One region of the Micromonospora sp. 067-2 genome, then DNA from elsewhere that is predicted to be linked to it. Evidence: predicted binding sites of a transcription regulator. Region 1 holds the regulator's gene; the other holds the start of a gene.
The links. Region 1 encodes HspR, which represses chaperone genes until heat shock. Its sites were predicted from a motif close to TTGAGTNNNNNNNACTCAA; they were not measured.

Region 1 (15,245 bases):
TGCTGCTGCTGCTCGGGCTCCTCGGGCGGCTGAGCCGCCGGGTCGGCCTCTCACCCATCCCGCTCTACCTGCTCGCCGGGCTCGCATTCGGGCACGGCGGGTTGCTGCCGCTCAACGCCAGCGAGGAGTTCTTCGCGGTCGGCGCCGAGATCGGCGTGATCCTGCTGCTGGTGATGCTCGGCCTGGAGTACTCGGCCAACGAACTCGTCGGCAACCTCCGTTCGGCGGCACCGGCCGGGCTGATCGACGGCGTGCTCAACGCACTGCCCGGCGCGGCGTTCGCCCTGCTGCTCGGCTGGGACTGGGTGGCCGCACTGGTGCTCGGTGGTATCACCTGGGTCTCCTCCTCCGGAGTGATCGCCAAGGTTCTCGCCGACCTCGGCCGGCTCGGTAACCGGGAGACTCCGGTGATCCTCTCGATCCTGGTGATCGAGGATCTGGCGATGGCGCTCTACCTGCCACTGGTCACCGCCGTACTGGCCGGAAGCGGCTTGCTCGGCGGCGGCATCGCGCTCGCCGTCGCGGTCGGCACGGTGCTGCTCGTGCTGGTGGTCGCCATCCGGTACGGCCATCTCATCTCGTCGGCCCTGTCGGCGAAGGACCCGGAGGCGCTGCTGCTCGGCGTACTCGGGCTGACGTTGCTGATCGCCGGTATCGCGGCGAAGCTCCAGGTCTCGGCGGCGGTTGGCGCGTTCCTGGTCGGCATCGCGCTGTCCGGCCCGGTGGCACACCACGCGACCGAGTTGCTCTCCCCGCTGCGGGACCTGTTCGCCGCGGTGTTCTTCGTCTTCTTCGGGCTGGTCACCGATCCTCGCGACATTCCACCGGTGCTGCTGCCGGCGCTCGCGCTGGCCGTGGTCACCATGGCGACGAAGACGCTCACCGGTTACCTCGCGGCCCGTCGGGTCGGCATCGCCGAACCCGGTCGGTGGCGGGCCGGCCTGGCACTCGTACCCCGAGGTGAGTTCTCCATCGTCATCGCCGGCCTCGCGGTGGCCGCCGGCAGCGTCGAGCCGCGGTTGGCCGCGCTGGCCACGGCGTACGTCCTGATCACCGTCGTGACCGGTCCGATGCTGGCCCGGCTGCCCGACTTCCCGTGGTTCAAGCGGTGGCTGCGCACCCGCGCGGCGGCCCAACGGCGCGAGCCCGTTCCGATCCCCGACTGACGCCTCGGCGCCACTCGACCATCCAGTTGCCCCGGCCAGGCCAACGGTTGCTGAATTGCTCCCAACGAGGACTACCGCAGCACCCCACGGCGGGTTACCGTTTCGCCCCAGCAGCCAGGGTTCGCAGATGGCAGGTGCCGTCGCGGGCGAGAGCGGAGGGTTGGCCGGTGAGCGTGCAGGAGTCGACGTTCCACGGCTTCGCTAACCCCGTCGATCCGACTCCGGCGGAGTTACGAGCCTGGGCGTACCAGCCCGATTCGGTGCCGTTGGCTTCCATGCCGCCCGACTGGGACCTTCTGGTCTCCGGTGACCGGCTGGTGCTGACACTCTTCGAGCTGGCGATGGACTCGACCTGCCCGGCCCGCCGCTTCGCGCTGCACTGCCTCTACATCTACGCGGCCGACGGCATCCGGACGAACTTCCGCGCGCATCCCAAGCGCCGCTTCCGCAAGCTGGTCGAGCAGGCCGAGCGTGACGGCGACGAGCTGATGAAGATCTGGGCGCACAACGGCCGGGTGTTGCTGGCCCGACCGGATCTCTTCGTCTACCGGGACTGGTGCGAGGGCGGCCTGGTCCGGGAGAACCGCCGCCTCGGCTGACGCCCGCCCCCACCCCCGCACCTTGCTCCCCGTCGATCTAAGGCGTATCCCTGCTTGTGGATATCCATCCACCGCGAGATGCCCCAGATCGATGACGGAGGCGGGGCGGCGGCGGTGGGGCAGGGGGTGGGCGGGCCGGGACCCCCCGTGAGTCCCGGTCCGCACGTTGGTTGCCGGTCAGTCCCGCGGCGGCGGGGTTCCGGTCCGGCTCTGGTCGGGGCCGCGGTCGTCCTGTTCGGCGAACCGTCCTTCGATGATCTTGTCTCGGAAGCTTCCCTCGGTCACCTTGTCGAACTTCTCGCGGACCGTGTCCGCAAGGCCTTCGAGCCGGTCCTCCGTCTGCTGGGCCACCTTCTTCGCCGACTCCGTCATCGCTCCCCTGCCATGCCGGTGGGCCGATTTACCCCGATAAGAACCTGTATGGACAGGCTAACCGGAACGGCCCGGCCCACGCCGGGAAATCCCGTGCGGACCGGGCCGAGGAGAATCGGATCCGATGCGGTCGGTTCAGCGGTCGGGCATGCGCCGAGGCCGCCAGACCACCAGCGCCGTCGAGGTGCGGTTGGTCGGCACGAGATCCCGGCCCGGGAAGCGGGCCAGCGACTCCAGCTCGGCCACCCGGCGGTACGCGGCATCCAGCTCAGCCTCCAGCCGGGCCACCCGCTGCTGCGCCTGCTCCACCAACCGCTCGAGCCCGATGATCCGCTTGACCCCGGCGAGGTTGATCCCGTCGTCCTGACTGAGCCGCTGCACCTCACGGAGCAACACCACGTCGCGGACGCTGTACCGACGCCCGCCGCCGGCAGCCCGACCGGGCTGTACGAGCCCCAACCGGTCGTACTGGCGAAGGGTCTGTGGGTGCATCCCCGCCATCCGTGCCGCGACCGAAATCATCAACACCTTGGCCTCGTAGGCAGGGTCACTCGAACCGAGGAACTCGCCCGACATCCCACTCACCTCCGCGTCCGTCCATCGGACTAACTGACCCGACGCACCCGCGCGTCGAGATGGTCACGGGCCGCCGGCGGGCTCTGCTCGGCGAACGCCTCCAACGCCGTCCGTGCCTCGTCGGACAGGCGGGCCGGCACCACCACGTCCAACGTCACCAGCAGGTCGCCGGCCTGCCCGTCGCGGCGGGCCACACCCATGCCCCGGGCCCGCAGCACCCGGCCGCTCGGCGTACCCGGCGGGACCCGCAGGGTCACCGCGCCGTCGAGCGTGGGCACCCGCAGGTCCGTGCCGAGCACGGCCTCCGCGAAGGTGACCGGCACGGCCAACGTCAGGTCGTCGCCGGTACGCCCGAACAGCTCGTCCGGACGGACCTTGACGTGCACGAACAGGTCACCGGCCGGGCCGCCGCGCTCACCGGGCTCACCCCGCCCGGCCAGCCGGATCCGTTGGCCGTCGGCCACGCCGGCCGGAAAGCGCACGTTCATCGTGCGGGTCTTGGTGACCCCGCCGCTGCCGTGGCACTCCGGGCACTTCTCCTCGACCACCGTGCCGACGCCCTGGCAGTTGCGGCACGGCTCGGAGAAGCTGAACGACCCCTGGTTGCGGGTGGTCACCCCGGCGCCGTGGCACACCTGGCACGTACGCGGCTGGGTCCCCGGCTTGGCACCGTTGCCGTGACAGGTGTCGCAGACACCCGGGGCGCGCAGCGTCAGCGGCACGGTCACCCCGCGCACCGCGTCGCCGAAGTCCAGCGCCACCTCGGTCTCCACGTCCCGACCGCGGGCCGGACCACGCGGCGCGGCCTGCCCACCGCCCTGACCACCGGAGAAGATCGAGCTGAACAGGTCCTGGAAGCCGGCCCCGCCGAAGCGACGGTCACCGCCCTCGGCCGCACCCCCGCCGAACAGGTCGGAGACGTCGAAGGGCGTGCCGCCAGGCTGGCCCGTACCCCGCGCACCGCGACGGAACGCGCCCGAGCCGAACAGCGAGCGCATCTCGTCGTACTCCCGGCGGCGGCCGGCGTCCGACAACACGTTGTACGCCTCGGACGCGGCCTTGAACCGCTCCTCGGCCTTCGGGTCGCCCGGGTTGTGGTCCGGATGCGACTCGCGGGCCACCTTGCGGTACGACTTCTTGATGTCATCCGCGGAGGCGGCCTTGTCCACGCCCAACACGGCGTAAAAGTCCTTCTCGAGCCAGTCCTTCGAACTCACCGGTCCACCCCCTTCCCACCGTCGTGGCCCGGCCGTCCCGCCCGTCGCATCGCAACGGACGGAACGGCCCGGTCACCGTCTCGCACTATTCCGGATCCGCGACCGCGACCAGCGCGGGGCGCAGCAGCCGCTCACCGAGCTGGTAGCCGCGCCGCATGACCTGCACGCAGGTCGGCTCGCTGACCTCGTCCGAGGTCTGGTGCGCGACCGCCTCGTGCCGGGTCGGGTCGAACGGGTCGCCCTGCTCACCGAAGGCGTTCAGGCCGAACTTGCCCAGCGCGGTGGTGAGCTGTTCCGCCACCGTGCCGAACGGCCCGACCAGGTCACCGTGTTCCCGGGCCCGGTCCAGGTCGTCGAGGATCGGCAGCAACGCGGCCAGCACGGAGCCGGTCGCCTGCTCCTGCACCAGGCTGCGGTCCCGGTCCACCCGCTTGCGGTAGTTGGCGTACTCCGCCGACACCCGCTGCAGATCCCGGGTCCGCTCGTCCATCTCGGCCCGGAGCGACTCCATCTCGGCGCCGAGCGGGGTGCCCGTTCCTCCGCCACCCACCGGCTGCGCCGGGGCGTCCACCACCGGTGGGCCGGCCGGCGTCGGACCGTCGACCGAGGTCGCCTCGATCTCGATCTCGTCGACCACGATCTCGGCGTCCTCGACCAGGCCTTCGGCGGGCACGTCGGTCCCCGCGTCGGCCGCGGTGCCCTCCGGCTCCGTCGTGTCGGTGAGCTTGCGGTTGTTGCGGATGACGTCCCGCTCCCCGTCGCCGGTGGTCGGCTCGGTGGGCGCGGAGCCACCCGGCGTCGACCCGGTGCCGCCCGGGTCGGCGGCTCGTGGCTTCTGCGTCATGCGGCTACCTCATCCCCTGCGCCGTGGATACGTCTCGGAGGCCGACGGTCACTTCTTGCCGTCCTCGTCCACGATCTCCGCGTCGACCACGTCGTCGGCGCCAGCGGCACCGCCGGCCTGCGGACCGCTCGCCCCGGTGGCACCCGGGCCGGCCTCGCCGCCAGGCTGCTGGCCCTGCTCGGCCTGAGACGAGTAGAGCAGCGAACCGGCCTGCTGGGAGACCTGCGCCAGCCGCTCGTGCGCCGACTTGATCTTTTCGATGTCCTGACCGCCGAGCGCGCCACGCAGCTCACCGAGCGCCTCGTTGAGCTGCTCCCGGTTCTCACCGGGCAGCTTGTCGCCGCTCTCGGCGAGGAACTTCTCGGTCTGCCACTGGAGCGCCTCGGCCACGTTGCGGGTCTCGGCGTCGTCGCGGCGGCGCTTGTCCTCCTCCGCGTGCTCCTCGGCGTCCCGGCGCATGCGCTCGATGTCGTCCTTCGGCAGCGACGAGCCGCCGGTGATCGTCATCTTCTGTTCCTTGCCGGTGCCGAGGTCCTTGGCGTGGACGTTGACGATGCCGTTGGCGTCGATGTCGAAGGCGACCTCGATCTGCGGCACACCACGCGGCGCCGGCGGGAGGCCGGTCAGCTCGAAGGTGCCGAGCTTCTTGTTGTAGGCCGCGATCTCCCGCTCACCCTGGAAGACCTGGATCAGCACCGACGGCTGGTTGTCGTCCGCCGTGGTGAAGACCTCGGAGCGCTTGGTCGGGATGGTGGTGTTGCGCTCGATCAGCTTGGTGAAGATGCCGCCCTTGGTCTCGATGCCCAGGCTCAGCGGGGTCACGTCGAGCAGCAGGACGTCCTTGACCTCACCCTTGAGCACACCGGCCTGCAGGGCGGCGCCGACGGCGACGACCTCGTCCGGGTTGACGCCCTTGTTCGGGTCGCGGCCGGTGAGCTGCTTGACCAGGTCGGTCACGGCGGGCATCCGGGTCGAACCACCCACCAGGATGACGTGCTCGACGTCGGAGATCTTGATCCCCGCGTCCTTCACGGCCTGCTCGAACGGGCCCTTGCAGCGGTCCAGCAGGTCCTGCGTCATCCGCTGGAACTCGGCGCGGCTCAGCGTCACGTCGAGGTGCAGCGGGCCGGCCGCGCCGGCGGTGATGTAGGGCAGGTTGATGGTGGTGGTGGTGGCGGCGGACAGCTCGATCTTGGCCTTCTCGGCGGCCTCACGGAGGCGCTGGAGGGCCATCTTGTCCTGACCGAGGTCGATGCCGTGCTCACCACGGAACGTCTTCACCAGGTGGTCGATGATCCGCTGGTCCCAGTCGTCGCCACCGAGGTGGTTGTCACCGCTTGTCGACTTGACCTCGATGACGCCCTCGGCCAGCTCCAGCAGCGACACGTCGAAGGTGCCGCCGCCGAGGTCGAAGACCAGGACGGTCTGCTCCTTGGAGCCCTTGTCCAGCCCGTACGCCAGGGCGGCCGCGGTCGGCTCGTTGACGATCCGCAGCACGTTGAAGCCGGCGATCTCACCGGCCTCCTTGGTGGCCTGGCGCTGGCTGTCGTTGAAGTAGGCCGGGACGGTGATCACCGCGTCGGTGATCTGCTCGCCCAGGTACGCCTCGGCGTCCCGCTTGAGCTTCATCAGGGTCCGGGCCGAGATCTCCTGCGGGGTGTACTTCTTGCCGTCGATGTCGACGGACCAGTTCGTGCCGACCTCGCGCTTGACCGACCGGATCGTCCGGTCCGGGTTGGTCACCGCCTGACGCTTGGCGACCTCACCGACGAGCACCTCGCCGTTGCGGGCGAACGCGACGATCGACGGTGTCGTCCGCGAGCCCTCGGCGTTGGCGATGACGGTGGGCTCACCGCCCTCGAGAACGCTGACGCAGGAGTTCGTCGTGCCGAGGTCGATACCGACCGCACGTGCCATCTTCGCTTCCTCGCTTCATAAGATTGTGCAGGTGACGGGCGTTGCCCGCGGGCTGCCTGGCGGGCACCGCCCGCAGCGGGCCACACACAAGTTGAGTGAACCGGACTCAATAGTGCCACGCGCCGACGAATCGTCAAGTCGGGTTGAGCCGACCCGACGCAACCCAGCCGTTATTACCGTCCGGTTGTCTTCCCTTGCATCGGTCGTGCACGCTTTAGCGGTGACGACGCCCGGCGATCCCGCCACCCGTTCCGGCGCGCCCGCCGTCGCAGCCCGCAGCGGCCCGCCGGACGCCGCGGAGGAGCCGCCCGCCACCACCGGGGACGACGGCCTCCCCGGCGCGCTGACGGGCCTGCGGGCCGCGATCGGCGCGACCCGGTATCCCCTCGCGCTGCCCTCCGCCGGATCGGCCCGGCAGTCCGCCATCGCCCTCACCGACCAGCTCGACGACTACCTGCTTCCCCGGCTCGCGCGACTGGACGCGCCGCTGCTCGTGGTCGTGGGCGGCTCCACCGGCGCGGGCAAGTCGACCCTGGTCAACAGTCTGGTCAAGGCCAGGGTCAGCGCCGCCGGTGTGCTCCGGCCGACCACCCGCTCGCCGGTGCTGGTCTGCAACCCGGCCGACGCGGCCTGGTTCCGACAGGGTGAGCTGCTGCCCGGCCTGACCCGCACCACCGAGCCCAGTGAAGATCCGCGCGCCCTGCACCTGGTCACCGCCCCGGCCCTGCCCGCCGGGCTGGCCTTCCTCGACGCTCCGGACATCGACTCGGTGGTCGACGCCAACCGGGCGCTCGCCGGCCAGTTGCTTGCCGCCGCCGACCTGTGGCTGTTCGTCACCACCGCCGCCCGCTACGCCGACGCGGTGCCGTGGGAGCTGCTGCGCAGCGCGCGCTCCCGAGGCGCGGTGATCGCCATGGTGCTGGACCGGGTGCCCGCTCAGGCCAGCGACGAGATCGCCGCGCACCTGACCGAGATGCTCGCGGCACAGGATCTCGGGCGGGCTCCACTGTTCGTGCTGCCGGAGACCTGGGTCGACGGCCAGGGGCTGCTGCCCGAGGGGGTCACCGCCCCACTGGCCAACTGGTTCGCCCGGCTGGCCGCCGACGCCGACGCCCGGGCGGCAGTCGTCCGGCAGACCCTGGACGGGGCGTTGGCCGCGCTGCACCCGGCCGTCGAGGAGCTGGCCGACGCCGCCGACGAGCAGGTCGCCGCCGCCGACGGTCTGGACGAACGGGTCCGGGCCGCCTACCGGAATGCGCAGCGGACCGTCGAGCAGGGTCTACAGGACGGTCGGCTGCTGCGCGGCGAGGTGCTGGCCAGGTGGCAGGAGTTCGTCGGCACCGGAGAGCTCTTCCGCACCCTGGAGGCACGGATCGGGCGACTGCGCGACCGCGTGGTTGCCGCCGTCACCGGCCGGCCGGCACCCTCCGCCGAGCTGCGCAACGCCATCGAGTCGCAGCTGGTCACGCTGTTGCGGGGGGTGGCCTCGGAGGCCGCCGAATCCGCGTACACCGGGTGGAAGGCGCACCCGGCGGGCAGCGGACTGCTCGAACCGGCGCTCGCCCACCCGAGCGACGACCTGCCCGAACACGCCGAACGGATGGTCCGGGACTGGCAACGCGGCGTGCTGGAGCTGGTCCGGATCGAGGGCGGCGACAAACGGTTCGTGGCCCGCACCGCCGCGTACGCGGTCAACGCCACCGGGCTCGCCGTGATGATCGCCGTGTTCGCGTCCACTGCGTTCATCCCGACCGGGCTGGAGCTTGCCACCGGTGCCGGCACCACGGTCGCCGCGCAGGCCGTACTCCAGGCGATCTTCGGCGACCAGGCGGTGCGTACCCTCGCCGCCAAGGCCCGCGGCGACCTGCTGGACCGGGTGCGGACGCTGCTCGACGCGGAGGCCGCCCGCTTCCTGACCCGCACCGCGGACGCCCGCCCCGCCGCGGAGGCCGGCGACGGCTTGCGCCGGGCCGCCGGCCGGGTCGAGCTGGCCCGGCACCGCAGCGGCCTTGCCACCGGCAGCGAGGACTCGCTGCCGGCCGCCAACGAGGAGGGCTCCCGGTGAGCAACATCACCGGCCGGATACGCGAGGCGTTCCGCGGCGACCAACGGGTCGACCCCGACGCGCTCATCGCCCGCCTCGACGCCGTACGCCGGTTCCTGGCCGCGGTGGACGGCCTGCTGCCGGACGCCCAGCTGGTGCCCGCGCACACCCTGGTCGAACGGGCCGGCACCCGGCTCGCCCTGTCCAGGGACCACACCGTGATCGCGCTGGCCGGCGCCACCGGCAGCGGAAAGTCCAGCATGTTCAACGCCCTGGCCCGGCTGGAGCTCTCACCGGTCGGGGTCCGCCGACCGACCACCGGTGTCACGCACGCCTGCGTGTGGGGGCCGCTGGAGGGCGCGAGCCGGCTACTCGACTGGGTCGGCGTGCTGCCCCGGCACCGCTTCGTCCGGGAGAGCGCGCTGGACGCGGACGACGAGACCGCGCTGCACGGGCTGATCCTGCTCGACCTGCCCGACTTCGACTCGGTGCAGCGGTCCCACCGACTGGAGGTGGACCGGCTGCTCGGCCTGGTCGACCAGGTCGTCTGGGTGGTCGACCCGCAGAAGTACGCCGACCGGGTGATCCACGACAGCTACCTGCGCGAGTTCCACCGACACCGCGACGTCACCCTGGTCGTCCTCAACCAGGCCGACCGGCTGCCTCCGACGGAGCTGCCCCGCGTGCTGGACGACCTGCGTCGGCTGCTCGACGCGGACGGGCTGACCGGCGTGCCACTGCTGGCCACCGTCGCCATCGACCCGGCCGGGATGGTCGGGCTGCGTAGCGCGCTGGAGCAGACGGTCGCCGAGCGGCAGGCCGCCCTGCGCCGGCTAGCCGGTGACGTCGACACCGTGGTCGCCACGCTGGACGAGCTGGTCGGCTCGGCCGCGCCGCCGCGGGGCCCGGACGACGCCACCGTCCGCGATCTGGACCGGGCACTGGCCGGCGCGGCCGGCGTACCGGCGGTCACCGAGGCGGTGGGTCAGGCGTACCGGCACCGGGCCGGCGCCTCCACCGGCTGGCCGGTCGTCCGGGGCTGGTGGCGGCTGCGGCCCGACCCGCTACGCCGGCTGCACCTGCCCGGCCCGGCAGGCGACCGGTCCGAGCCTGCGGAGAGTCTGGCCGCGGCGACCTCGGTGCCGGATCCGACCGCGGCTCAACGCTCGGCGCTCGGCCTGGCGATCCGCGCGGTGGCCGACCGTGCCGCCCACGACCTGCCCGCCGCCTGGCCGGCCGCGGTCACCACCGCCGCCCGGTCCCGCCTCGCCGACCTACCGGACGCGCTGGACCGCGCGATCGCCGGGACCGACCTCGGCCTGGGTCGTCGACCACTCTGGTGGCGACTGGTCGGTGGCGTGCAGTGGTTGGTCACGCTGGCCGCCGTGGTCGGGCTGGGCTGGCTGGTGCTCGGCTACCTGCTGCGGGCACTCGGCCTACCCGCGCTGGACAACCCGATGGTCGGGCAGGTGCCACTGCCCACCCTCCTGCTGCTGGGCGGGCTGCTGGCCGGGCTTCTGGTGGCGGCGCTGACCCGACCGCTGGTGCGCTGGGCGGCCCGACGGGCCCGGGCCCGCGCCGAGCAGCGGCTGACGGCCGAGGTCGCACGGGTGGGCGACGAGTACGTGCTCGCGCCGGTGCGAATCGTGCTCGACTCGTACGGGCAGGCACGCGACGCGCTGCGGGACGCCGCCCGGCGCTGACGCTGCGCACGGCTCGCTAGCACTCGACGTACCCTCCCGGCGGCGTAGGGTCGGAACATGGCCACGCCTCAGACCCCCTACGACGCGGTGCTGCACGCCGCACGCGACGTGACCAAGCTGGAGTCGGCACTGGACGCCGAGATGCTCGGCAGCGCGCTGCTGGGCAGCGTCTACGCGATCGCGGAGACCGACCGCGACACCGCCGTACGGGAGTTCGTCACCGGCTTCCTCGCCGCCACCGCCCGCCGCCGGACCGCGGCGGCGACCACCATCCGACAGGTCTTCGCCTCGCTCGTTCCGAGCGCCGAGGGCACCGAGCGGGTGCGACCGGGCAGCCAGGCGCCGGCCTGGTCCGGGCAGCTCGGCCGGGTGCACCTCACCGGCAGTTGGGCGTACGGCGACGTGTACGGCGACCAGACCTCCTATCTCGCGACCTTCGCCTACGACGACGAGGCAGGCGGCCCCGAGCACGCACTGGTGGCCCTGGTCGACCACAACATCGGCATCACCAAGGACGTCTTCGTCGGCGGGCCGGCGGAACGGATCCTGGACCAGGTGCGGCAGATGTGCGCGGACGACGAGCTGACCTGGTTCCGCACCGAGGACCCGGCCCGGCTGCGCGGCGAGGTGGCCCGGCATCTCGCGGTCACCGACGACCTGGGCGAACTGCCCGGCGAGGGTTCACTGTCCACCGACCGCGCGCTGGTCGGCGCCCGGCTGGCGGTTCTGCCGAGCGCAGCCGACCCGACCGGTCCGACGGAGGTCGGTCCGCTCTCCGCCGCTGAGCGTACGGACCTGGTCCGGCGGTTCCTGGCCGCGCCGGAGGCGGCCCGTTTCGGGCTGGACACCGTCGACGGCCCGGAGCTTGCCTCGCTGCACTTCTGCCTGAGCCTGCTGCTGGACCACTCGGCGAGCTTCCCGGAGGCCGACCCGATGCGGTGGAGCCCCGCGGTGTCCGGGCTCTTCCTGCTCGACTGGGTGCACCGCCGCGCGGTGCTGGACATGGACGACGCGGCGATGCTGCCCCGGGTCCTGCGCGCCTGGGCGCGGTACGCGTCGCGCCAGCGCGGCCTGCCCGAGTCGGCTGCCGCGCGCACCGACGAGGCGATCGAGGAGATGGTGCCGGAGTTCGCCCGCCTCTATTCCACCGGTGAGCGGCGTAGCCCCGCCACGGCGGCCGTCGCCCAGCTGATGGCCGACGGGGTGGACCCGGACGACCCGGCCGCGCTCGACGCGTGGATCGAGGCGAACCGGCACCGTCTCGCCGACGACGGCGCCTGACGGCATCCGGGGCGGGCGGCTCCTCGCCGCCCTCCCGTGTGCCCCGGTCGCGCCCGCAGCCCGCCGGCGGGCACAGCAGGCCCGGCCAGCGCGGCAGTCAGCGCAGCAGGCCGAAGACCACCCCGGCGATCAGCGCGCCGAGCGCACCGCCGGCCAGCACCTGCGGAACGGTGTGGTCGCGCAGCCGCACCCGGGACCAGCCGACCACGGCCAGCAGCGGCGCGGCGACGAGCAGCCGGCCACCGTAGGTCAGCGCCAGGATGACCAGCGTGCCGGCGGCCACCGCCGAGTGGATCGACATCTTCCACCAGTGACTCACCGACACGGCGACCACCAGGCCGACCAACCCGGCCACCGCCAGCGCCAGCAGCGGGCGGGGCGCGTCGAGTACGGCGAGCAGGGCCAGCCCGGCGGCGACGGAGCCGAGGCCGACCAGCAGCGGCACCCGGCGTTGCTCGCGACGGCCGATGTGGTGGTCGGTGAGCCGGCCCCGGCGTACCCCGCCGACGATGTAGGCGAAGGGAATGCCGGTGACGAAGAGCGTGGCGAGCAGCCCCCACGCCAGGCCGTGCGCCGCACCCGGGGCGCTGTGCCAGCTCACGGCGACGATCAGCAGCGACACCAGGACGGCGGGCGCGGTCACCTCGGTGACGAGCCGGGCGACCCGCAGCCCGGGGCCGGGCCGGGTGGGGGCCGGGCGGAGTTCCGCACCGCCGCCCACGCCACCCCCTCCGGTATCCGGCGGCACCGGTTCGGTGGCGCCTGCCCGTCACCGTACCGGCGGAGGCACCGCGCGGTGCGTCGGTCCGGCGAGCGGCGACCGGCTCAGCGGAGGCGTCGACGAGGTGGAGGAGCTGGGCCGGCTGCCGATCGGACCGGAGGGTGCGGGCGGCGTGGGCGAGGCGGGCGGCACCGACAGGGTGCTCGTCGGCACCGCGGTCGGGGTCGAGGAACCAGTCTCGGCCGGCGTCGCAGTCGGGCTCGACGTCGAGGTCGGGCTCGGCGTCGAGGTCGGGCTCGGCGTCGAGGTCTGGCTCGGCGTCGAGGTCGGATCGGGGTCCGGCGGGTCGGTCGGCGACGGCACCGGCGACGGGCTGGGCGGAGGTGCGGCCGGCGGTGTGCTCCGGGTAGCCCTCGGCACCGGCGGCGGCACCGCCCGGTGGGGGGGCTCCCGGTCGACCACGGCCGGCCCGAAACCTGGCCGACCAGGAGTACGCCGGGGAGCGGCGGGCGGCAAACCGTTGGTCGCCGTCGGGCCCACGCTGGGCGTACCGGGGGGCGGAAGCGCCGGTTGGCTGGTCGCTGGCAGCGGAATCACCACCGGCCCGACCGACGGGGTCGGAATGAACGGGGTGCTGCTGTCCGGTAGCGCGGTGCTGCCGGGGGTGGCCGAGCCTGCGCTGATCGCGGCGAGGATGGGCATCGAGGCGGTGCCGGCCAGCAGCGCGACGGTGAGCAGGTATCCGCGGGAGGCGCCGGCACCGGACGCGCGGTGCACGCCGACCACCGGGCGGTATCCACCGCGCGACCGGTGCCTGCCGAGTGCGGGCGGGCCCGGACCGTCACCTGGCTCGTACACCGCACACCCCTTGTCGTGGCCGTTGCAGGACGCGGATGGACACCGTCGGTTGAAAAAACCTGGCAAATCGCTCGATCGGCGCGATCCTGAGGTAAACAGCCTCGCCTAGTTACCCTGCGTAAGCCAGGCTCTACCGCGTGTCGACACGCGGAGATGACCGAACGGTGACGAACCATCGCCGGATCGACCCGTGGCCGCGTCCCGGCACGATGGCGACAAAGAGCGTCAAAGGGGGGACGGTCGGAATGCGGGGCGGGCGTACTGTGGGCGCGCTCACCTGCTCTGCGAATATGGAGCACGACGGCAACGCAGCCGCGACCTCCGCGCACCCTCGCGGCAGGCGCGGTTGAACGCCGGCGCTCCCGATCCGGGTTCGGCCAGAACCCGGCTCACGCCGTGCGGCAACCCCCACCGGGGCTAGGCGCGGCCGCCAGGAACCGGTCCGGCAGCAGCCGGACAGGCGCACGAGTTGCGCGGCCGGGTGACCCCCCGGTGCCGACGCAGACACGACAGGGAGAGACCGATGGCAAAGGGCGACCCCGGGGGCACCACCCGCAGCAGGCGGGCTGCACCCCGCTCCAGGAAGGGCGCGGCCGGCAATCCGGAGCTGGTGCAGCTACTCACCCCCGACGGCGAGCGGATCGACAGCGCCACCGGGCCGGACGGCACGGAGTACCGTGTCGACTTCACCGACGAGGAATACCGCGGGCTCTACCGCGACCTGGTGCTGGTCCGCAAGCTCGACGCCGAGGCGACCGCTCTCCAGCGCCAGGGCGAGCTGGGCCTCTGGGCCAGCCTGCTCGGCCAGGAGGCCGCTCAGGTCGGCTCCGGGCGGGCGCTGCGAACGCAGGACATGGCCTTCCCGACCTACCGGGAGCACGGCGTCCTCTACTGCCGGGGCATCGACCCGATCATGCCGCTCGGCCTGTTCCGAGGTGTCGATCAGGGCGGCTGGGACCCGAACGAGTTCAAGTTCAACATGTACACGATCGTGATCGGCGCGCAGACCCTGCACGCCACCGGCTACGCCATGGGCATCACCATGGACGGCAGGACCGGCACCGACGACGGCGAGGCGGCGATCGCCTACTTCGGTGACGGGGCCACCAGCCAGGGTGACGTGAACGAGGCGTTCGTCTGGGCCAGCGTGTTCAACGCGCCGCTGGTCTTCTTCTGCCAGAACAACCAGTACGCGATCTCCGAGCCGCTGGAGCGGCAGACCCGGGTCCCGCTCTACCAGCGGGCCGCCGGCTTCGGTTTCCCCGGCGTACGGGTGGACGGCAACGACGTGCTGGCCTCGTACGCGGTCACCCGTACCGCGCTGGACAACGCCCGGCACGGGCAGGGCCCGAGCCTGATCGAGGCCTACACCTACCGGATGGGCGCGCACACCACCTCCGACGACCCGACCCGCTACCGGATCGCCAGCGAGGTCGAGTCGTGGCAGGCCAAGGACCCGATCTCCCGGGTCAAGGTCTTCCTGGAGAAGCAGCAGATCGCCGACGCCACCTTCTTCGCCGAGGTCGACGAGCAGGCCCGCCGCGAGTCGGTGCACCTGCGCGAGCGGGTGCTCGACATGCCCAACCCGGAGCCGGTGACGATGTTCGACCACGTCTACCCCAACGGGTCTCCGCTGCTCGACGAGCAGCGCGCGACGTTCAACCGCTACATGGAGTCGTTCGAGGGGAGCGCCCACTGATGGCCACGGAGACGCTCACCCTCGGCAAGGCCCTCAACACGGGCCTGCGCCGCGCCCTGGAGACCGACCCCAAGGTCATCATCATGGGCGAGGACGTCGGCAAGCTCGGCGGCGTCTTCCGGATCACCGACGGGCTCCAGAAGGACTTCGGCGACCAGCGGGTGATCGACACCCCGCTGGCCGAGTCCGGCATCATCGGCACCGCGGTCGGTCTGGCCATCCGCGGCTACCGCCCGGTCTGCGAGATC
Region 2 (15,245 bases), on a different contig from region 1:
TCGCCCGTACCTCCGGCGGCGTCGGCGCCGCGAGCACGAGCAACGCCGCCACCGCCCGGTCAGCCCGACCGAGCAGGGCAGGGTCGACCCCCGGGTGGTATGCGGCCGCGACGGCCTCGACCGCCGTTGCGGCGGCGACCGGATCGCCGAAGCCGAGCCGACCGGCCAGCACCCGCAGCGGCACCGGCCTGGCAAGTTCGCGCATCACGTCGAGGCGGTCTCCGGCCCGGTCGAGGGCGGCGGCGGTCAGCCCGGCCGCCTCCCGGCGTAGGTCGTCGGGATCCAGCGCGGCCAGAGCGGTAACCCCGATCGCCCGGCGCTCAGCGTGCCGCTCCGGCGGGCTGAACCTGCTGACCGTGGCCCGCAGCCAGGCAACCGTGCCGGGCGGACCGGTGTCGACGGCGGGCACCCGGAAGACCGGGTCGGTCAGCGCCGTCCGGACGTCGGCGTGCCGTGTCACCCACCAGAAGCCGTCAGGTTCCAAGACGGGCGGCCCGCAGGCCGGCGTCCCGGCGGCGGGCGGAACAACAGGCCAGGCATCAGTCATCGCCCGACGGTAGAACCCCGTCCCTTCGGCCCCCACCGAACAGTGCCCGCCTCCGGCGCGGCCGGAGGTCAGGCGCGGCCGCTGGTTGCCTCCGGGGGTGGGGTGGAGGCCAGGGTGTGTTCGGGGATGTTCAGGGTCGCGGCGAGGGCGGGTCGGCCCGTCGGGGTGAGGCGGACCGCGCGATCGATCCCCGCAGCGGTCCAGCCCAGCTCGGTGAAACGGCGGCGGAGCGCCGCGCCGAGCGCACCGGCCAGGTGCGACCGGCGCTCTGTCCAGTCCAGGCAGTCACGGACCACCGGGCGTCGGGCGGCACGCAGCACGTCCACGGGTACGCCCAGCCCGGCCGCCCACGCCCACCCGTCGGGGGTCAGCGAAAGCCCGCTGACCCGGTCCAACCGCCCGTCGGCGAGCAGCGCGTCGTACATCAGCACGCCCAGCCGCCCGGCCAGGTGGTCGTAACAGGTCCGGGCGTACGCCAGGGCAGCCCTGGCGGTCGCGGCGCGCAGCGACCCGGTGGGCGCGGGCGGGGCCGGTGCGTGCCCGGCGAGTCCCTCGATGAGCTGGGCCACCGACGGCCCGGCCAGGCGCAGGTAGCGGTGGCGGCCCTGCCGCTCCTCGACCAGCAGCCCACCCCGGACCAGCCGGGTCAGGTGCTCGCTCGCCGTCGATGGCGCGATCCCGGCCCGGCGGGCCAGCTCACCGGCCGTCCAGGCGCGGCCGTCCAACAGGGCGAGGCAGATGCCGGCGCGGGTGCCGTGGGCGAGCAGGGCGGCCAGTTCGGCCATCGGGCGACCCTCGGTGATGGCGCTCATCCGCCCATCATCGCTCCCGCCGACCCTCTTTACAACGTTGTATCCACCGCTGTAGAAACGGTGACACACACCGACCCTTGTCGACACACCGCCAACTCCCTAGGCAGGTCTGCATGCGACACCTCCGCCGCGTCGGCGCACTCACCGCCGTGCTCGGTCTGATCCTGGCCGCGACCGTTCCCACACCCGCCGCCGGCTCCGACGTTCCGTCCCGCTACCGCAATCCCATCTCCGCCGCCGTGGGTGACACGTTCGCCGACCCGGTCATCGTCCGCGGCGACGACGGCCTCTGGTACGCGTACGGCACCACCGACCCGCTGCGCGAGGGCGAGGGCGAGTTCCACCGGGTGCCCATGGCCCGCTCGGCCGACCTGGTCCACTGGACGTACGTCGGGGACGCCTTCGGCCCCGACCAGCGCCCGCCGTACGCGACCGGCGGCGCGGCGTACTGGGCACCGGACGTGCGTCGCTTCGGCGACCGGTGGGTCATGTACGTGACGGTCACCGACACCACCGTCTCGCCCGAGGGCAGCGACTACGCCATCGGCGCGGCCACCGCCCCCACCCCGACCGGGCCGTGGACCTTCGCCGCGCAGCCGGTCGTCGCGCCGCGCCCCGGCGGCGGTGGCGGTTACCTGTGGACCATCGACCCGAGCCAGTTCACCGACGTCGACGGTCGCGGCTACCTCTACTACGGCAGCTACTACGGCGGCATCTCGGTCACCGAGCTGAGCCCGGACGGGTTGACCGCCGTCGGCACGCCGACCCTGGTGGCCATCGACAACAAGTTCGAGGGCAGCTACGTGCTGCGCCACGACGGCTGGTACTACCTGTTCGCCTCCACGGCGAACTGCTGCGCAGGCCCGGCCACCGGCTACTCCGTCCAGGTCGGGCGCGCACGCGGCCCGCGCGGCCCGTTCACCGACCGCGAGGGCGTCGCGCTGACCGCGTCCCGGGCGGGTGGCACGCCGGTGCTCACCCAGAACGGCAACCGCTGGATCGGTCCCGGCCACAACGGGTTCCTCACCGACCTGTCCGGCCAGGACTGGATCGTCTACCACGCCATCGACCGCGCCGACCCGTATCTCGACGAGCCGTTCGGCATCAACGAACGCCCGATGCTGCTCGACAGGCTCGACTGGATCGACGGCTGGCCGACCGTGAACGCCGGCACCGGCCCGTCCGAGGGCACCCGACCCGCACCGGTGACCACCGGCCGGGTCGACGCCCGGTTCGACACCGGCGGACTGGTCGACTGGCGACGCGACGCCGGCGAGTGGCGGGTCGCCGACGGCCAGCTCAGCGGCAGCGGCGCGCTCACCAGTCGTACCACCGTGGGTGCAGACGTGCGGGCGGAGGCCGACCTGCGGCTCACCGGCGCGGCCGCCGCCGGAATCACCCTCGGCGACCGCGTCGAGGTCCGGGTGGACACGGCCGGCGGCAGGCTCGTGGCCCGCGACGGCCGCCGGAGCGCCACCGCGCCACTGCCCGCCGGGTTCGTGCCGACCAACCGGCACAACCTGGCCATCGAGGTACGCGGGCGGCAGCTCGTCGCCGAGCTGAGCCCGGCCCGCCTCGGCGACCAGCTCGCCGTGGTGTCGCTGCGGCTGGAGCGCCCGGTCGCGGGCCGACCCGGGCTGACCGCCACCGGCGGCACGGCCGAGTTCGACAACGTGAGCGTGGCCCGGCTCTACCGGCCCGAGCGACGGGCCGCGCCGGTGCCCCGGGCCGGTGCGCCGCTGCCGGCCTACTCCGACGAGTTCGGCGACGGGCTCGACGGCGCCTGGCAGTGGGTCCGCGAGGACCCGGCGGCCACCGTTTCCGGAGGCGCGCTGCGCTGGCCGGTGCAGGCCGCCGACCTGACCGGCACCGGCAACACCGCCGGTGTGCTGCTGCGCGACGCGCCGAGGGGCGACTACGTCGTCGAGACGAAGGTGACCCTGGACCTGGGCGAGGAGACCGTCCGCAACTACCAGCAGGCCGGCCTGGTCGCCTACGTGGACGACGACCGCTTCGCCCGGCTCACCCAGGTGGCGATCTGGAACACCCGGCAGGTCGAGTACGGCTACGAGCTGCCCTTCGCCGGTCGGCCGGTGTACGGCGGGAGCATCGTCGGCACCCCGGCCACCACCACCTGGCTGCGGCTGGCGCACCACGTGGACCGGGTCACCGGTGAGCACGAGTTCCGGGCCGGCTCCAGCCGGGACGGACGTACCTGGACGTGGGGTGCGGTGTGGACCTTCCCGGCCGACACCACCCCCCGGATCGGCCTGGTGGCACACGGCGGCGCCGAGCCGCCGGCCACCACGGAATTCGACTACCTGCGCTTCTACCGCTGAGGCGCTGGATTCGGGACGGTCCGGGGGTACGACCTTCGGGACGTGCGTGCCGGGAACTGACCAGGGAGCGCCGACACGGGCTAGAGGTCGAACTGCCTCAGGCGAAGAAAATCAGGCCTGGAGCCCCGCCATCACCCCGCTCCCCCAGCAGAGGGGACGGCTCACCCGGCGAGACACCGACCTCAGCCCAATAGACGCGACCAGCCACGATGTAGTCGGTAACCCGATCATGACGGAGGAGGTACATCGTCGCGTAAGGCCACCGCGTCCCCAGCCGCTCCTCCTCGGCCGTCTTTTGTTCGGACGTTGCGAACCGAAGAGAGAACGGGTGAATAGCGTCTCCCGCGCAGATCCGCGAAACATCATGGAACACCAGGTCCAAGACCAGCTGCTCGTCGTCGCCCTCCGGGTCACCGATGATGCCTCGAAGGTGCACCCTGCTGTGGCCGACCGCGATCGACCACGGTTTCACCGGCCCTCTGATCCGCAAAGGCAGAACTCCTCTGACGAGTCGCGGTCCAGTCAACTCTCCTCCAGCGGGCCACTGCAGCTCTTCTGCGAGTCCGCGACGAGTGTCGCCGACTCCGGCGGCAGCGCCAACCAGATATCGGCAGCCACCTCTTGCACAAACGTCGCCGCCGCAGCCACCTCCGCCAGGGCACGTCGCTCAGCGAAAGCATTCGACAGGCCGGCCAGCGACGTGCCCTAGCGGAGCCGGGACAGCGCTGTCACCGTCCGGTCCGTGCCGTCGTAGCTGCGCGCGGCGTCGAAGTCGCCCGTTGGCCGCTGCCCACCGGCGACGGCACGGGCCAACCGCAGGTCCGCGTTGCGGAACCGCAGGGCCAGGCTCAGGTGTGCCACCCACACCCCCGGAGCGTGCCACGTACGGTGACCGTCGGCCTCGGCGAGAACGTCCCAGACCGCGGCGTGCAGCGCGGTCAGCGCGGGTGCCGGCCGTACGAGCCAGACCAGCGGGGCGCTGCCGTCCAAGACGACGACCCGGTCGAGCGCGACCGGCACCGGCAGCGCGGCGTCGAACAGCTCGGCCAGGCGGCGCTCGACCCCGGCCGGGAACCCGTCGACGGCGGCAAGGGTCAGATGCGGCCGGTTGGTCGGGTGGGTGTTGCGGGCCAGGCTGGGCAGCCCAGCGGCCACCAACCGCCCCCAGACCGCGCGGACGGCAGTCTCCAACCCGGGCGAGCAGACCAGTTCCACCGTACGCACGCGCCCAGGTTAGCCCGGCGGTCCCGCGCCACCCCTGCCGATCGGGATCGAGCCGCACCTCGAGGCCGGTTCGGTCGACGGAAGGCCCGCGGCCGGACAGCCGAGGGCCTTTCGTCGAGTTGGGTCGGTGCTGGGCTCGATGGTCAGAGCCAGCCGTTGTCTCGTGCCGTGCGTACCGCCTCGGCCCGGCCGGCCGAGCCGAGTTTCTGCACGGCGGCGGAGAGGTGGTTGCGGACGGTGCCGGTGGACAGGTGCACCCGCCGGGCGATCACCGCGACCGGTGCGCCGAACTCGGCCAGCCGCAGCGTCTCCAGCTCCCGAGGGGTCAGCGGGCACGCGGGCAGGGTCAACGCGTCGGCGGCCAGCGACGGGTCGACGTACCGGCCGCCGGCGTGCACCCTGCGGATCACGTCGGCGAGCGCACCACCGGGCGAACCCTTGGGCAGAAAACCCCGCGCGCCCGCCGTCAGCGCCTGGCGCAGGTGCCCCGGGCGGCCGTGCCCGGTCAGCACGACCACCGCGCACTCAGGTCGGGCCAGGGTCAGCTCGGCGGCCACCGCGATGCCGTCCAGGCCGGGCATCTCCAGGTCCACGACGGCCACGTCCGGGCGGTGCGCCAGTGTCGCGGTGACCGCCGCCGGTCCGTCGGCGGCCTGGGCCACCACCTCGATGTCCGGCTCCAACCCGAGCAGGGCGGCCACGGCGACCCGGATCAGGTCCTCGTCGTCGGCGAGCAGGACGCGGATCACGACGCCACCGGCACTGTGGCTTCCAGGGTGAACACCGCGTTCTCCCGGCGTACCCGCAGCTCTCCCCCGGCGGCGGCGAGCCGGTCAGCGAGGCCGCGCAGGCCATGGCTGTGCTGGTCCGGGCCCCGGTCGTCTGCGCCGTCATTGATCACGGTCATCCTGGCCACGGTCTCGTTCCGGTCGATGCGGATGCGGCACCAGTCCGCCCGGCTGTGCCGCAGCACGTTCGTGCCCGCCTCGCGGAGCACCGCCGCCAGCTCGGCGGCGGTGGGTTGTGGCAGGTCGGCCGGCGGCGTTCCGACCGTGCAGCGCACCCCGCAGGAGCGCAGGACCTCCGCCACGGCGGCCAACTGGTCGCCGAGGTCGATCGCGCGGTAGCCGTGCACCGTCTCGCGGACCTCGGTCAACGCCGAGGCCGCGAGCCGCTGCACCTCGGTGGCCTCCCGGCCGGCCCGCTCCGGGTCGACGGGCGCGAGCCGGGCGGCGAGTTCAGCTTTCAACGCGATCACGGTGAGGCTGTGGCCCAGCACGTCGTGCACGTCGCGGGCGAAGCGCAGCCGCTCCTCGGCGGCAGCGAGCCGGGCCTGGGCGGCCTGACCCTGCCGGGCCTCCACCAGGAGGTCCCAGAACCAGACCTGGAACCAGTTGACGGCCGCCACCGCCACCCCGATCCCGCCGGTCACGGCCAGGTACCGCCAGACCGCGCCGCCGGTCCATCCGGCCACGCCCGCCGACACGAGCAGGGTCGCCGCGGTGACCGCCAACGCGGCCGGGAGACGGACCAGGAGCGGGGCCATCCCGACCAGGGAAGCCCCGATCCACGCCCAGGTCGGCCAGAGCCCCGCGGCCACCGGGGCCACCAGCGGTACGGTCAGCGCCGCCACGACGGCGAGGCCGAGCTGGGCACGGCGTCGCCACCGTTGCGCGAGCCACGGGGTGACCGCCGCGTACAGCACAGCGGTCTGGGTGGCCGCGAAGGCGAGGATGCCGACGGCGCCGAGCGCGACGCGACCGGCGTCCGGGTCGCGGGTCAGACCGACCGCCGGCAGCAGGACGCTCGCCCAGACGCCGGTGGCCAGCGACAGCAGGGTCGCCTGCCGGGCCCGACGCAGCCGGCGGTCCGCCCGGGGAGTCACCGCCTCGCTCGCCACGCACCGATCCTAGAACCGGACGACGCCCGGTCCACCCCTGCGAACTGTCACGGTTGGACCGTGCGGTCCGCACAGAATTCCGGTGACGGACGGATCTTCTCGCGACGCCGGAAGGCCAGCAGGCTCGACGGCATGGAGAAGACACGGATGTACGCGGACACCATCGTCGTACCGCCGCCCGCATCGCTGCCGATCCACCAGCGGGGCGGAAGCGTTCGGCGGCTGCTGTGGCACCTGGGCGAGATGGCGCTCGCGATGGTCGCCGGGATGCTGCTGCTCGGGCCGCTGTGGAAGGTGGCCGGCATCGCGCTGGGGGCCACTGGTGCGCTGGCCCGCCCGGACGTGGCCGCGCTGGTGATGGCCACGAACATGACCGCCGGCATGACGGTGTGGATGCGCCACCGGGCGCACCACTGGCGTGGGGTCGTCGAGATGGCCGCCGCGATGTACGTCCCCTTCCTGCTGCTGCTCGTACCGTTGTGGACCGGCCTGCTGGATGCCGACGCGCTGATGGTCGGCGGTCACCTGCTGATGGTGCCGGCCATGGTGCTGGTGGCGGTGCGGCACCGGCACGAGGCGCCCGCGCCGGTACGGCGGCACCCGGCCGTGGTGGCGCTCGCCCGCCGCTGGCCGACCGGTCTGGCGCTGCTGGTGACGGTGGACATGTGGATCGATCCGGGAGTGCTCAGCCCGTGGACGATGCTGGTGCTGCCCGGCGGCTATCTGGTGATCGGCCTGGTCCGCCGTACCCTGCGCGGGCCGGGTGTGCTCGCCACCCAACTCCTCGGCCTGGCCGGCTGGGTCGCCCTGACGCTGGTCGCGGTCACGGTCGGCGGACGGACGGCCGCCTGGCTGGTGGCGTTCGGTTGGCTGGCGCACGCCGGATGGGACCTGGTGCACCACCGGACCGCCCGGGTGGTGCCGCGCGGCTACGCCGAGTGGTGCGGAGTCCTGGACACGGCGCTCGCCGGCATGATGATCGTGGCGATCCTCGGCACCGATGGTTGATGTGCCGGTCGGCGCAGCGGCTCCCGCGGGGTGATGAAAGGCTTGGCACATGAGTTCCGCACCTGCACAGCACGACGCACCTACCGACACCACCCCCGACGGCACCGACGAGGCACTCGCCTTCACGGAGCTCGGGCTGCGCGCCGAACTGCTGGGCGCGCTGGCCGCCCTCGGTTACGAGGAGCCCACCCCCATCCAGCGGGAGGCGATCCCGCCGCTGCTGGAGGGTCGGGACCTGCTGGGTCAGGCGGCCACCGGCACCGGCAAGACGGCGGCGTTCGCGCTGCCGCTGCTGCACCGGATGCCGGCCCACCGGCAGGGCGGCGACCCGGTGGCGCTGGTGCTGGTGCCGACCCGGGAGCTGGCGGTGCAGGTGTCCGAGGCGTTCCACCGGTACGGCAAGGAGTTGGGCGCGCGGGTGCTGCCGATCTACGGCGGGCAGCCGATCGGGCGGCAGTTGCGGGCACTGGACAGCGGGGTCGACGTGGTGGTGGCCACCCCCGGGCGGGCCCTCGACCACATCGCCCGGGGCACTCTGCGGCTGGGTGGGCTGGCCACGGTGGTGCTCGACGAGGCCGACGAGATGCTCGACATGGGTTTCGCCGAGGACATCGAGGCGATCCTGGAGCACGCCCCCGCGCAGCGCCAGACGGTGCTCTTCTCGGCCACCATGCCGTCCCGCATCGACGGGATGGCGCGGCAGCACCTGCGCGAACCGGTCCGGATCGAGATCGGCCGGGAGCAGACGGTGGCCGGTGAGGCGCCCCGGGTGCGGCAGAGCGCCTACATCGTGACCCGGGCGCACAAACCGGCCGCCCTGGGCCGGGTACTGGATGTGGAGTCACCCACCGCCGCGATCGTGTTCTGCCGCAGCCGGGAGGAGGTCGACCGGCTCACCGAGACGATGAACGGCCGCGGTTACCGGTCCGAGGCGCTGCACGGCGGGATGAGTCAGGAGCAGCGCGACCGGGTCATGGGGCGGCTGCGGGCGGGCACCGCCGACCTGCTGGTGGCCACCGACGTGGCGGCCCGCGGGCTGGACATCGAGCAGCTCAGCCACGTGGTCAACTACGACGTGCCGTCGGCGCCGGAGTCGTACGTGCACCGGATCGGCCGGGTGGGCCGGGCCGGCCGGGAGGGCGTGGCCATCACTCTCGCCGAACCGCGCGAGCACCGGATGTTGAAGACCATCGAGCGGGTGACCGGCCAGCGGATCACCATCGACAAGATCCCCACGGTGGCCGACATGCGCACCCGGCGACTGGAGTTGACCCAGGGGGCGCTGCGGGAGAGCCTGCTGGAGGACGACCTCGACCCGTTCCGGGTGATCGTGGAGACGCTGACCGACGAGTTCGACCTGATGGAGGTCGCCCTCGCCGCCGTCAAGCTGGCCCACGAGGTGACCTCGCCGGGCGCGGACGACGAGGAGGAGATCCCGCAGGTGCCGGTGCGCGGCCCGCGCGAGGGTCGACCCGAGACCGGCGGTCGGGGCGGCGACCGGCGCGGCGGGGGCCGGCCCCGCGTGGGCGGTAACACCGTCCAGGTCTTCGTCGGCCTGGGACGGCGCGCCGGGGTGCGACCGCAGGATCTGGTCGGCGCGATCACCGGGGAGACCGGCATCAACGGCCGCGACATCGGCTCGATCGAGATCGCCGACCGGTTCTCGTTGGTGGAGGTGCCGCAGGGCGTGGCCGACGAGGTGATCTCGGGGCTGCGTTCCAGCACCATCAAGGGCCGCAAGGCCACCGTGCGCCGGGATCGCGGCGGCGAGCACCGCTGAGGGCGCCGCCGGCGACCGCCGGGTACGACGGTCGCCGGCGTCACGGTTCAGAAGGAGTACGGGCCGAATCGGCCCCAGGCCACCACGGCGGCGAGGACGAGCAGCACCACGCAGGTGATCGCGCCCTGGATCTCGGTCCGACGTCGGTCCGCCGTGTCCTGCTTCTTCAGGTCGCGCAGGTGCACCAGGATGCCGCCGATCATGACGATGACCAGACCGACCGCGGCGAGCGGGGTGAGCACGGTGGCGATGCCGGTGAGGGCGGGCAGCACGAGCCCGATGGCGGCCAACAGCTCGACGGCGCCGAGCGCCTTGACCTGGGTCGGCGGGACCGGGTCCACCCAACCCATCCGGTCGCGCAGCTTCTCCTTGGGCTGGGTCAGCTTGGCGACGCCGGCACCGCCGAAGACGACGGCGAGCAGGATCTGGATGATCCAAAGGACCACGTTCACGGGGATTTCCTCCGGGGGTGCCGCCTCGCGGCGGACAGGTAGTTGAGGGTTCAAGCGAGACAGTAGACCTGTCCGCGTACCGGCAGGACCCCCGCCGTTGCCGGGAACGGCGGGGGTCCTGGTGTTCGGAGCGTCAGACCGCGAACAGCGCCGGACCGTCCAGCGCCGTGACCTCGGCCGGGCGCAGGGCCAGGGCGAGCACGTCGGCCACGTCGGCCAGGGTGTGCACGGTCAGCGCCTCGCGCACCTCGGTCGGCAGGTCGTCCAGGTCGGGCTCGTTGCGGGCCGGGATGATCACCTCGGTGAGGCCGGCGCGGTGCGCGGCGAGCAGCTTCTGCTTCACCCCGCCGATCGGCAGCACCCGTCCGGAGAGCGTCACCTCGCCGGTCATCCCGAACTCGGGGCGGACCGGGCGTCCGGTGACCAGCGACGCCAGCGCGGTCACCATCGTGATGCCGGCGCTCGGGCCGTCCTTGGGTACCGCGCCCGCCGGGAAGTGGACGTGGATCCGGCGCCCGGCCAGGACGTTCGGGTCGATGCCGAACCGCCGCCCGTTCGAGCGCAGGTACGACAGGGCGATGTGTGCCGACTCCTTCATCACGTCACCGAGCTGGCCGGTCAGGGTCAGCCCCGGCTCGCCCTCCATGCTGGTCGCCTCGATGAAGAGCACGTCACCACCGGCGCCGGTGACGGCGAGACCGGTGGCCACGCCGGGCACGGCGGTGCGCTCGGCCGACTCCGGGGTGAACTTGGGCCGGCCCAGGTAGCCGGTCAGATTCCCGGTGTCGACGCGTACCGGCGTCGGGTCGGTCGCCAGCCCCACCGCGACCTTGCGCAGGATCTTGGCCAGGGCACGTTCGAGTTGCCGTACGCCGGCCTCCCGGGTGTACTCCCCCGCGATCAGCGCCAGGGCCTCGTCGGCGACGCTCACCTCGTCGGGCGTCAGCCCGGCCCGCTCCCGCTGCCGGGGCAGCAGGTGGTCCCGGGCGATGGCGACCTTCTCGTCCTCGGTGTACCCGTCGAGGGTCACCAGCTCCATCCGGTCCAGCAGCGGGCCGGGGATGGACTCCACCACGTTCGCGGTGGCCAGGAAGAGCACGTCGGACAGGTCCAGGTCGACCTCCAGGTAGTGGTCCCGGAAGGTGTGGTTCTGGGCCGGGTCGAGCACCTCCAGCAGGGCGGCGGCCGGGTCGCCGGCGTAGCCGGCGGCCAGCTTGTCCACCTCGTCGAGGAGCACGACCGGGTTCATCGAGCCGGCCTCGCGCAGCGCACGCACGATCCGACCGGGCAGCGCGCCGACGTAGGTACGCCGGTGGCCGCGGACCTCGGCCTCGTCGCGCACGCCGCCGAGCGACACCCGCACGAAGTTGCGCCCGAGAGCCCGGGCGACGGACTCGCCGAGGCTCGTCTTGCCCACTCCGGGAGGTCCGGCGAGGGCGAGCACCGCGCCGGAGCCGCGACCGCCGACCACGCCGAGGTTGCGCTCGGCGCGCCGGTTGCGCACCGCCAGGTACTCCAGGATGCGGTCCTTCACATCGGCCAGGCCGGCGTGGTCGGCGTCGAGCACCGCCCGGGCCGCGCCGAGGTCGGTGTTGTCCTCGGTACGCGTGCCCCACGGCATCTCGAGCACGGTGTCCAACCAGGTACGGATCCAGCCCGCCTCCGGAGAGGCGTCACTGGCCCGCTCCAACTTGCCGACCTCGCGCAGGGCCGCCTCGCGGACCTTGTCGGGCAGCTCGGCGGACTCGACCCGGGACCGGTAGTCGGCCGAGCCGTCCGGCTCGTCCTCACCCAGCTCCTTGCGGATCGCGGCGAGCTGCTGGCGCAGCAGGAACTCCCGCTGGGACTTCTCCAGTCCCTCGCGGACATCGCTGTTGATCTGCTCGGTGACCTCCTGCTCGGCCAGGTAGTCCTTCACCCAGCCGACCAGCAGCTCGAGCCGGGCGGTGACGTCCGGCGCGGCGAGCAGTTCGGTCTTCTGCTCCAGGGTCAGCCACGGCGCGTAGCCGGCCGAGTCGGCCAACTCGGAGAGGTCGGTCATCCGCTCCACCGCGTCGATGACCTGCCAGGCGCCCCGCTGCTGGAGCACGGAGGTCACCAGGGCGCGGTACTCACGGGCGAGTTCCCGGGCACGTCCGGCGGGAGCGGGTTCGTCGAGTTCGGTCGCCTCGACCCAGAGGGCCGCGCCGGGGCCGGGCACGCCGGAGCCGATCCGGGCACGGGACAGGCCACGGATGACGGCGGCGGGCTCGCCCTCGGGCAGCCGGCCGACCTTCTCGATGGTGGCGACCACGCCGACCGGGCCGTACTCGCCGTCGATGCGGGGCACGGCGAGCAGCCTGCGGTCGCCGGACGCGCGGGCTGCGTCGACCGCGGCCTGGGTGGTCGGGTCGAGGGTCACCGGGATGACCATGCCGGGCAGGAGCACGGCGTCGGTCAGGGGAAGTACCGGAAGAGTTGCCATCGAACACCTGCTATCACGTTGAGTTGAGCGTGTCTCACTCAAGTAACAAAGCGTTCCCCTTGTTCCGAGGTGTGACCCAGGCCACTCGATCCGCCGGAGCAGGATCGCCCACCACATTCAAGGCCCTCTTCGCGGTTTTGCTCAGCCGCGCAATCGCGACGCGCCGAAATGAAAAGGACGCATATTGTTGCGGTTTCCCCGGGTGGTGGGTCAGACTTTGGACACATCCCGCCACACACAGGGAGTAATCGGCAATGGCGAGAAAAGTAATCACGGTGCTGACCGACGACCTCGACGGTGGGAAGGCAGACCGGACGGTCGAGTTCAGTCTCGACGGCGTGGCCTACACGATCGACGTCTCGGACGAGAATGCCGGCGTTCTGCGCAAGGCTCTGGATCCGTACATCAATGCGGGTCGGCGGATCGGGCGAGGTCCGGTGGAGAGCACTCGGACAGTCCGGCGGCCGGGGCGACCCAGCGGTGCCGGAATGGATCGGGAGCAGAACCGGGCCGTCCGGGAATGGGCCATCAAGAACGGCTACAAGATTTCCGAACGGGGTCGCATCCCGGTCGAGGTGGTCGAGGCGTACAAGAAGCGCTGATCGAACGACGCACAGACGGGGTCCCGCCAAGAACGGCGTGACCCCGTCAGATTGTCCGCGGCCGTCTTTCCGGCCGACACGGCGGCGGCCGGTCACCCCGGGCTGTTCGCCCCGGGCGACCGGCCGCCGCTGGTCGACTCAGAATCAGTTGACCTCGATGCGCACCGCGTCGAAGGCCGGGGTCTGGTTGGCGCGTTCCATCATCGGCAGCCGGTGCGATCCGTCGCCAGCCCAGACCGCGCACTGCGCGGTGCCCGACTCCGGCAGACCCGGGATCTGGATGGTCACCTCGTCCGGCTGGGCGCCTCCGCGTCCGTCCTCGGTGGCGACGAAGAACGCGGGCACCTCCTGCGGCTCCGGCGGGGCGGTCAGGCTGTCCAGCATCCGGCAGGCCGTGTGGAAGTGGCCACGGACCAGACCCTGGTCGTTGAGCAGCGAGCTCTCCACGTAGTACCCGCCCTGACCAGCCGCGAGGAAGCGGTCCCGGATCAGGTTGCGGGTGCTGACCCGCAGGGTGAAGGCCTGGTTACGGCCGACCTGTCCGGGGAACTGCGTGATCAGCAGCGACGGGTTGTTGGCTGCCGCGCCGACCTCACCGAACTCGGTGCTCACACAGCGGTTGCCCTTCTGGAAGCCGTCGTGCGCCTCGAGCTGACTCTTGTCGCAGTCGTTGGCCAACACGCCGAGACCGGCGCCGGGGGCGTTACCGCCGTTGTTACCGCCACCGTTGTTACCGCCGTTGTTACCGCCACCGGTGTTACCACCATTGTTGCCGCCGCCGGTGTTACCACCGTTGTTACCGCCACCGTTGTTACCGCCACCGTTGGTGCCGCCGCCCGTGTTGCCGGTCGGCTGCACCTGGCACTCGGCGAGCTGCGCGAGCCCCTGCGGGCGTGGACCCGCGCGGTCGATGGCGATCGTGATCCGGTCCAGCACCGCGCGTCGCTTGGCGGCCAGCGGTTGCAGGATCGAGTTGCGGATGAAGGCCTCGCCCTTGCTGCCCTCGGCGGCGAGCCGGCGGTCGGCCTCCGCGATCTGACTCTGCAACTGCGCGAGGTTGCGATCCACCTCGGCCCGGGCCCGGGCGGGCACCTGCGGCAGCTTCGCCGTCACGTCTGGGCAGGCGACGGCAGAGCCGGTGCCCGTGGTGCCGTCCTTACCGTCCTCACACTCGGCGACCGACTGCTGCCCGTCACCCCAGTGGTTACGTACCCAACGACCGTTCTGCCAGGTCCGGGTGGTCGAACCGTCACCGGTCGGCGCGGTCGCGCCCGGGCTCGGCTGTACGCACTGCCCCGAAGCCGGCCGCGGCTTGTTCGTCCGCCGGTCCTGAGCCGACGAAATCTGGGTCACGGCGACAACTCCGCCGAAGACCACGAGCGTGCCGACAACGGCCAGCAGACGCTTGCTCCGCGCGTTACCGGATGACCGGCGCGCCCGTGTGGACCTGCGCATCGAATTGCTCTCCTTCTCGATCCGGTAGTGGATTCCTGCCCTCGGCGGACCGACGGATGTGAGATGGCACGCCACGGCGACGACACCGCGACCTACCCGGTAACGTGTCGATGGCCGACGATGCCCTTTCCGCATCGCCTGCCGCGTCCGGTCGACGCGGATGGGGAGATCCTGTTCATTCGCGCAGGAGTACGGGACGGCGGCCGGGAAGGTTCAACGGCGCACGGAAAAATGCCGCGACGCGGCGGGGAGCCGGTGCGGAGAGGGTTCAGCGGGGAAAACGGGTGGCGGTCAGTCGGCACACAGGTGGTCGAAGGCGAAGCCACCCACCAACTCGTGCCGGCGCCGGCTCAGCGCGACGATCTCGGCGGTCAATTCGGCCCGCGGCAGCAGTTGCGGTTCAGCGGTCTCCGCTGCGCGCAGCCGGTCCCCCACGGCGACCGTGGCGAGGTCCTCGGCCAGCCGGGCCGCGTCGACACCGCAGGAGAAGCGGTGTTCGGTCACCGACACCCGCTGCACCAGGCACGCGTCGGGGCGTACGTGCACCCAGCTCCACCCCTGCGCGGGGCCGTCCGCCCAGCGCACGTGCAGACCCCGCACGATCGGGTCGGCCAGCCGCCGCGCCACGTACGCCTCGACAGCCGCCGCACGGGTCAGCGCGC

Region 2: the regulator HspR is predicted to act here: its motif matches at 12,550-12,568, upstream of lon (endopeptidase La).

The regions. Positions count from the first base shown of each region.
Region 1 covers NZ_JAJPWB010000003.1:319,715-334,959, forward strand. The annotation lists gene ACLJN9_RS08200 (cation:proton antiporter) at 1-1,166, shown strand, start outside; gene ACLJN9_RS08205 (hypothetical protein) at 1,334-1,765, shown strand; gene ACLJN9_RS08210 (hypothetical protein) at 1,943-2,137, opposite strand; gene ACLJN9_RS08215 (heat shock protein transcriptional repressor HspR) at 2,273-2,713, opposite strand; gene dnaJ (molecular chaperone DnaJ) at 2,743-3,930, opposite strand; gene grpE (nucleotide exchange factor GrpE) at 4,016-4,774, opposite strand; gene dnaK (molecular chaperone DnaK) at 4,823-6,691, opposite strand; gene ACLJN9_RS08235 (ABC transporter) at 6,912-8,756, shown strand; gene ACLJN9_RS08240 (GTPase) at 8,753-10,438, shown strand; gene ACLJN9_RS08245 (hypothetical protein) at 10,496-11,719, shown strand; gene ACLJN9_RS08250 (phosphoesterase PA-phosphatase) at 11,817-12,440, opposite strand; gene ACLJN9_RS08255 (hypothetical protein) at 12,475-13,407, shown strand; gene pdhA (pyruvate dehydrogenase (acetyl-transferring) E1 component subunit alpha) at 13,822-14,997, shown strand; gene ACLJN9_RS08265 (alpha-ketoacid dehydrogenase subunit beta) at 14,997-15,245, shown strand, end outside.
Region 2 covers NZ_JAJPWB010000001.1:340,529-355,773, reverse strand. The annotation lists gene ACLJN9_RS01635 (cytochrome P450) at 1-547, opposite strand, end outside; gene ACLJN9_RS01630 (ArsR/SmtB family transcription factor) at 616-1,359, opposite strand; gene ACLJN9_RS01625 (family 43 glycosylhydrolase) at 1,473-3,698, shown strand; gene ACLJN9_RS01620 (hypothetical protein) at 3,796-4,170, opposite strand; gene ACLJN9_RS01615 (2'-5' RNA ligase family protein) at 4,404-4,922, opposite strand; gene ACLJN9_RS01610 (DNA-binding response regulator) at 5,066-5,671, opposite strand; gene ACLJN9_RS01605 (sensor histidine kinase) at 5,668-6,822, opposite strand; gene ACLJN9_RS01600 (hypothetical protein) at 6,955-7,830, shown strand; gene ACLJN9_RS01595 (DEAD/DEAH box helicase) at 7,880-9,610, shown strand; gene ACLJN9_RS01590 (DoxX family protein) at 9,658-10,062, opposite strand; gene lon (endopeptidase La) at 10,196-12,526, opposite strand; gene ACLJN9_RS01580 (histone-like nucleoid-structuring protein Lsr2) at 12,781-13,128, shown strand; gene ACLJN9_RS01575 (hypothetical protein) at 13,273-14,583, opposite strand; gene ACLJN9_RS01570 (DUF2726 domain-containing protein) at 14,875-15,245, opposite strand, start outside.